DNA from 2 places in the Pseudomonas sp. LG1E9 genome. Region 2 is predicted to be linked to the other one. Evidence: predicted binding sites of a transcription regulator. Region 2 holds the regulator's gene; the other holds the start of a gene.
The links. Region 2 encodes FliA, which starts transcription of late flagellar genes. Its sites were predicted from a motif close to CTAAAGTTTNNNNNNNNNNNGCCGNTAA; they were not measured.

Region 1 (3,411 bases), 820 kb from region 2:
ACAAGGAAATAAACGATCTAACGCTGACTCAGATAGCCCGAAGTCAGGCCCTGCTGTACTGCAATTCCAGAGTGGTGCTGATCAGCCGGGTGAAAATCGTGAGTATCTCGACCATTTGCGGGTTCTCGAGCTTTTTCGGCAACACGTCCAAGGCGCACAAGGTGCCGAAGACGCTGCCGTCGGAGAAGACAATCGGCAGGGAGATGTAGCTTTCGAAGCCATGTTTACTGGGCAAAGGATTTTGCCAGAACACCGGATCCTTGCTGGCGTGTTCGATAATGATGGGCTTGGGATTGGCCCGCAGACCGTTGCACAGCGTGGCTTCAAGCTGCAATTCATGCCCGACCTCCACGCCAAAATGCAGCTCGTCGTACACCGCGCAGGCCACCCAGTGGGTGTCGGTCATCTTCGAGATCGCCGAGAAGCGCATATCCGTCAAGCGCGTGGTCAGGCGCAGGATATTGGACGCTGTTTCTATCTCGGCGATGACCGCCAGTTCTTCAGGGGTTAAAGGTTTGATAGCACTCTCCTGATTCTCAAATCAAAACCAAGCAGCCCTATGCCTGGGCTATTGCAGCTCGTTCGCAAAACGCCCCACTGCGTTCACCACCTGCTTGGCGCCACCCTGGATCTCCGTGATGACGGCGCCAGCCTGGTTGGCCAGTGTCAAGCCTTGCTCAGCCTGCTCGCGACTGCTGAACATCTCGGTAATGGCTTCGTCGGCGAGGCGCTGGTTCTGTTGGACCACGCTGACGATCTCTTCGGTTGCCGTGCTGGTACGGCTGGCCAATTGCCTTACTTCATCCGCCACCACCGCGAATCCACGGCCCTGTTCACCTGCACGAGCAGCCTCAATGGCGGCATTGAGTGCAAGCAGATTGGTTTGCGCGGCGATGCCGCCGATGGTCTGCACAATCGCGCTGATCAGCAGCGACTGTTTGCCCAGCGCCTCAATGCTGCCGGTGGCGGATTGCATTTGCAGGGCAATGTTTTGCATGGTCTGCACGGTGTCTTGCACAACCGCCGCGCCGCGTTCGGCCGTGACGTCGGTTTGTAAAGAAACCTCGTAGGCAACGCCGGCGGCGGCCTTGACCTCGGACTCGCGCAAGACCTGGTCGGTGACCACACTGGCAAACTTGACCACTTTGCACAGCTTGCCCTCGGCGTCGTGCACCGGGTTGTAGGTGGCTTCGAGCCAGACCTCGTTGCCGCGGCTGTCCACACGCTTGAAGCGGCTGGCAACAAATTCGCCGCGATTGAGGGTTTGCCAGAACGCGGCGTATCCGCTCGAAGCGGCCTCCTGCGCGGTGCAAAACAGACTGTGCTTTTTGCCGACGATCTGATCGAGCGTATAGCCCATGGCGTCGAGAAACTGGGTATTGGCGGTGACCACCGTCCCATCCAATCTGAACTGAATGACGGCCGTCGAGCGGATCAACGCGTTGATAAACGCTTCGTTTTCCTTGGCTTGCTCAATGGCGCGACTGACCTCGATGCCGTAGCCCTGGATTTGCGACAGCTGACCGTCACGCGCGTTGATCGGGCACCAGGTGAGGTTGATCCAGGCCAGGCTGCCGTCACTGCGCAGGAAGCGGTAATCGTCGCTCACCGGCTCGGAGCGGGCGACTGCTGCATTGAAATCACGGAAACAAGGTAAATCCCTGACGTAAGGCGGAACAATTTCACTCAAGAGACGGCCCTGCAATTGCTCGCAGGAGTAGCCCAGGGTCCGGGCAAAATCCTCGTTGACGGCAATGAGCCGCATGTCGGCATCCAGGCATATTGAGAGCATGCCGCGGTCATACTGCGTAACGAGCTGTCGCAATTGGAAAAGCTCGTCGTCCCGGTCCTGCAGATCCTTCTTCAAGCGGCGATTGAACATGGCGGCGTCCCTGAGGTAGTCATCACTGCATCGGCCATGCGGCCTGCGGCTTGAGCATAGGCCGATGAACAGTTAGTTGCTCACTCAGTTGTCTCGCGCAACAGAAATAGATCTAACCGGCAGGCCTATCCAGTGTCTGCATCAGATCGTCCGCCTCGGAGCCCACCGCAAACCTGAAGCCGTGCATCTGGTCGGCCGCCAGTATTGCCCTGAGGGCCTCGACAAACTGCGCCTCGGTGGGTGAATCACGCAGCAATTTGTGCGCCGGTAATAACAACTCGGCAGGAACCCCCTCGACACTTGCGGCGTCGATAACGGCAAAGAGGATAAAGCGCAGGCGTATCTCGCGGTCCGTCGGCCACACCGTTTTTCGCTTACCCAAGGTAGGGCCTCACTTTTTCGGAAAAGTCCGAGGCTATTGCCGACGTCGGGGCGTTTCAAGCATGGGGGCGCAACATAGGCCACTTCCTACATTGAAAAGAGAAAAGCCGTACGCGCCATCCGTTCACTGCACCGGCAGGAAATTCATCAGCAACAAACTTTGCGCATAGTTGAGCCCGATACGCCGATACCGCTCATCCAGCATCTGGGTCAGCAGGTCAAGCCGCGCCACAATCTTGCCGAACTCCACGGCAAAACTGAGGTTGCTGCCCTCCTCCGAGATCTCATTGGAAAACAGCAGCAACACGCCATTCGCATCCTGACGCTTGCTCAGCAGCCAAGTAGCCTTCTCGATATTGCGCGCGGCATTGCTGACGAACTGCGGGTTGATCGAATCGGTCATGTAGAACTCAGTGCGCCCGCCGTGGGCGGTCACCAACATACTGCCGATCGCGTATATAAAGGCGCCCACCCGGTCGCCCTGAAACTCCGGACTCAAGGAGTAACTCAACGCGGCCAGGTCTCGACGCTCACCCAGGGCAGGCAGCGGTCGACGCTGCTCGATTGCCTGGCGAATTTCCCGCTCGGCACTCACCGCATCCGGATAACCCGATTGCCGCCACTGGCTGGGGTTACGCAGGTATAGCTTGCTCATCAGCAGATACAGGCTTTGCAGATTGTCGCGCATGCCCAGGGTGGCCATGCGATCGACACTGGTCTGAAAGAACTCATCGGGCTTGCCATTGGTGAACTGCTTGGCAATGTCCTGCCCCTGTTGCTGGGTGCAACCTGTCGCGCCGAATATGAAGATCGCAGCCAACAGCAGCAGCCGGCGTATGCGACGAATGTTTGAAAGAGGAAACGTGCGATCCATCGGCACCCGATCTTGTTCTTCTGCCCTCGCGGGGAATCGGCGGGGCTGGGACAAAGATAGAGCAGAGAAATCAAAAAAAGTGCGACAGGCATCGGCAAATTGTCATGAGACCCGCATGCCAGCGCGTTTCGTGACGAATTCGTTTCAGGGTCTATACTTTCTGGAGCAGTTGCGTGTGTTGTTGGCGAGCCAGGGTGGCATTTCAACCTTCGAGCGGCCTGGCGTGTGTATGCACATCGCCTACGGCACTACCACCGGCAACTGCAAACGAGGT
Region 2 (3,411 bases):
TCCGAATCAACGTGACGCTCACCCTTGCGCAGGATGTCGAACACGTTCTCGGCGATGTGGCAGCACTCCACCAGCTCATGGAGCTGGAGGAAGCCGGCGCCCCCTTTTACAGTATGAAAACCGCGAAAAATTGCATTGAGCAGGTTCGCATCATCCGGTCGGCTTTCCAGCTCGACCAGTTGTTCGGACAGTTGCTCTAAAATTTCGCCGGCCTCTACAAGGAAATCCTGAAGGATCTCTTCATCGGCGCCGAAGCTCATGTGGGTGCTCCTTAGAAGCCTAAACTGGATAACAGGTCATCTACGTCATCCTGACCTGACACAACGTCTTCACGTTTATCGGCATGAATCTGCGGACCTTCACCCTTGGCGAGATGTTTTTGTGGATCTTTTTCAGAGAGGATCGCTTCGCGGTCATGTTCGATGCCGGCAAAACGGTCTACCTGGCCAGCCATGAGCACCAATTTGAGCAGATTGCTTTCCACTTCGGTGACCAACTGGGTCACGCGCTTGATCACCTGACCAGTGAGGTCCTGGTAATCCTGGGCCAGCAGGATGTCATTGAGGTTGCTGGCGACCGTGCGGTTTTCCTGTTCGCTGCGCGACAGGAAACCGTCAACCCGACGGGCCAATTCACGAAACTCTTCAGCCCCCACTTCACGACGCATGAAGCGGCCCCAGTCAACGCTAAGCGCCTGGGCTTCAGTGGCCATGCCATTGACCAGAGGCGTGGCGTTTTCCACCAGGTCCATGGTGCGGTTGGCCGCGGCCTCGGTCAGCCTGACCACATAGGACAGGCGTTCGGTGGCATCAGTGATCTGCGAGATTTCTTCGGCCTGGGGCATGTGCGGGTCAATCTGAAAATTGACGATCGCACTGTGCAGCTCGCGTGTGAGCTTGCCCACTTCCTGGTACAGGCCGCGGTCACGGGTCTGGTTGAGCTCATGGATCAACTGCACCGCGTCGCCGAAATGGCCTTTTTCAAGGCTGTCGACCAACTGGTGAGCATGCTTTTTCAGGGTGGACTCGAAGTCTCCCTGTGACGATTCGTTATGCTCCATAGCTCCCCCGCGATGGCATTAGCCGTGGATGCGTTCAAAGATCTTTTCGATCTTCTCTTTCAAGGCCTGTGCAGTGAATGGCTTGACCACGTAACCGTTGACCCCGGCTTGGGCGGCTTCGATGATCTGCTCACGCTTGGCTTCGGCGGTTACCATCAACACGGGAAGACTGCGCAATTTTTCGTCGGCGCGCACGTGGCGCAACAAGTCGATGCCCGTCATGCCCGGCATGTTCCAGTCCGTTACCAGAAAGTCGATGCTCCCGCTGTTGAGGATCGGAATCGCCGTAAGGCCGTCATCCGCCTCGACCGTGTTTGTGAACCCAAGGTCACGCAACAGGTTTTTTATGATCCGCCGCATCGTTGAGAAGTCATCAACGATGAGGATTTTCATGTTCTTGTCCAATTCGACCTCCAAGCAGTCTTAAACGCGCCCAGCACCTGGACGCGCCATTTCAATCAACAGGCATTACACAAAAAGGACTGCCGGGGGCACCACGGATCGAACCCGCGACGGCCTATCACCATCGCGGTATCGCTTTGCAGTGCTCCCCACACTGCCTGTCAGCGCGCTCGCCACTCTCCCAAACGCCCCCGCAAGCGGGCTGCGCATTGGCTGTGCAACTGGCTGACACGCGATTCGCTGACCCCCAGGACCTCACCGATTTCCTTGAGGTTCAGCTCTTCGTCGTAGTACAGCGCCAACACTAACCGCTCGCGCTCGGGCAAGTTGGCAATGGCGTCCGCCAATGCGCCCTGGAAGCGTTCATCCTCCAGGTCACGTGACGGCTCCATGTGCGCGCTCGCGCCGTCCTCGTGCAACCCTTCGTGTTCGCCGTCCTGCAACAGGTCGTCGAAACTGAACAGGCGGCTGCCCAAGGTATCGTTCAAAATCCCGTAGTAATCGTCGAGACTCAATTGGAGTTCGGCCGCAACTTCGTGATCTTTAGCGTCGCGGCCGGTTTTTGCTTCAATTGCACGAATTGCGTCACTGACCATGCGCGTATTGCGGTGCACCGAACGCGGTGCCCAATCGCCTTTACGCACCTCATCGAGCATCGCGCCACGGATGCGGATGCCCGCATACGTCTCGAAACTCGCGCCTTTGCTGGCGTCGTATTTGGTCGACACTTCGAGCAAGCCGATCATGCCGGCCTGGATCAGGTCTTCGACCTGCACGCTGGCAGGCAGGCGTGCCAACAGGTGATAGGCGATACGCTTGACCAGCGGCGCATAGCGCTCAATCAACTCACCCTGACTGTCACGGGCAGACTTCTTGTAGGCGTTGTAGCCGTTCGCTGTCATAGCACCGGTCCTGCGCTCGTCTGATGTACCAATCGCTCGACGAAAAACTCCAGATGCCCCCGTGGGTTGGCGGGCAACGGCCAGGTATCGACCTTCTGGGCAATAGCCTTGAACGCCAGTGCGCATTTGGAACGAGGGAACGCTTCGTAGACCGCACGCTGCTTTTGCACAGCCTTGCGCACACACTCGTCGTAGGGAACTGCGCCGACGTATTGTAAGGCGACATCGAGAAAGCGATCCGTGACCTTGGTCAACTTGGCGAACAGGTTGCGCCCTTCCTGCGGGCTCTGGGCCATGTTGGCCAGGACGCGGAAGCGGTTCATGCCGTAGTCACGGTTAAGCAGTTTGATCAGGGCGTAGGCGTCGGTGATCGAGGTGGGTTCATCGCAGACCACCAGCAACACTTCCTGCGCGGCGCGCACGAAGCTGACCACGGACTCGCCGATCCCGGCGGCGGTGTCGATCACCAGCACGTCGAGGTTGTCGCCGATATCACTGAATGCCTGGATCAGGCCGGCATGTTGCGCCGGGCTCAGGTGCACCATGCTCTGGGTGCCAGAGGCGGCCGGCACGATGCGGATCCCACCGGGGCCCTGCAGCAGCACATCGCGCAGCTCGCAGCGCCCTTCGATCACATCGGCAAGGGTATGTTTGGGCGTCAGTCCCAGCAGAACGTCGACGTTCGCCAACCCCAGGTCAGCGTCCAGCAGCATGACGCGACGGCCAAGCTCTGCCAGGGCCAGGGACAAATTCACTGACACGTTAGTTTTCCCGACGCCACCTTTGCCGCCGGTCACCGCGATCACCTGTACGGGATGCATGCTGCCCATTTTATTTCTTTACCTTGTCTTGCTTAGACGCAGGCTACATGGCTTGGCCGCGTGAATCGCTTGCAGACCATCGATGTAGGTACATTTCACGGTGTTCATCCTGACTTCAACCGACCCGTTTTGCCGGGTTGTGGTAGAGGTCGGCGAACATATCGGCCATCGCTTCCTCGCTAGGCTCTTCTTGCATTTGCACGCTGACGGCGCGGCTGACCAACTG

Region 1: the regulator FliA is predicted to act here: its motif matches at 1,910-1,937, upstream of DNK50_RS19320 (methyl-accepting chemotaxis protein).

Annotation. Positions count from the first base shown of each region.
Region 1 is NZ_CP029983.1:4,255,826-4,259,236, forward strand. Features, by position in the region: gene DNK50_RS19315 (GAF domain-containing protein) at 44-439, opposite strand; gene DNK50_RS19320 (methyl-accepting chemotaxis protein) at 569-1,882, opposite strand; gene DNK50_RS19325 (hypothetical protein) at 1,995-2,264, opposite strand; gene DNK50_RS19330 (hypothetical protein) at 2,388-3,137, opposite strand.
Region 2 is NZ_CP029983.1:5,070,892-5,074,302, forward strand. Features, by position in the region: gene DNK50_RS23140 (chemotaxis protein CheA) at 1-260, opposite strand, end outside; gene DNK50_RS23145 (protein phosphatase CheZ) at 272-1,060, opposite strand; gene DNK50_RS23150 (chemotaxis response regulator CheY) at 1,079-1,453, opposite strand; gene fliA (RNA polymerase sigma factor FliA) at 1,624-2,364, opposite strand; gene fleN (flagellar synthesis regulator FleN) at 2,361-3,194, opposite strand; gene flhF (flagellar biosynthesis protein FlhF) at 3,301-3,411, opposite strand, start outside.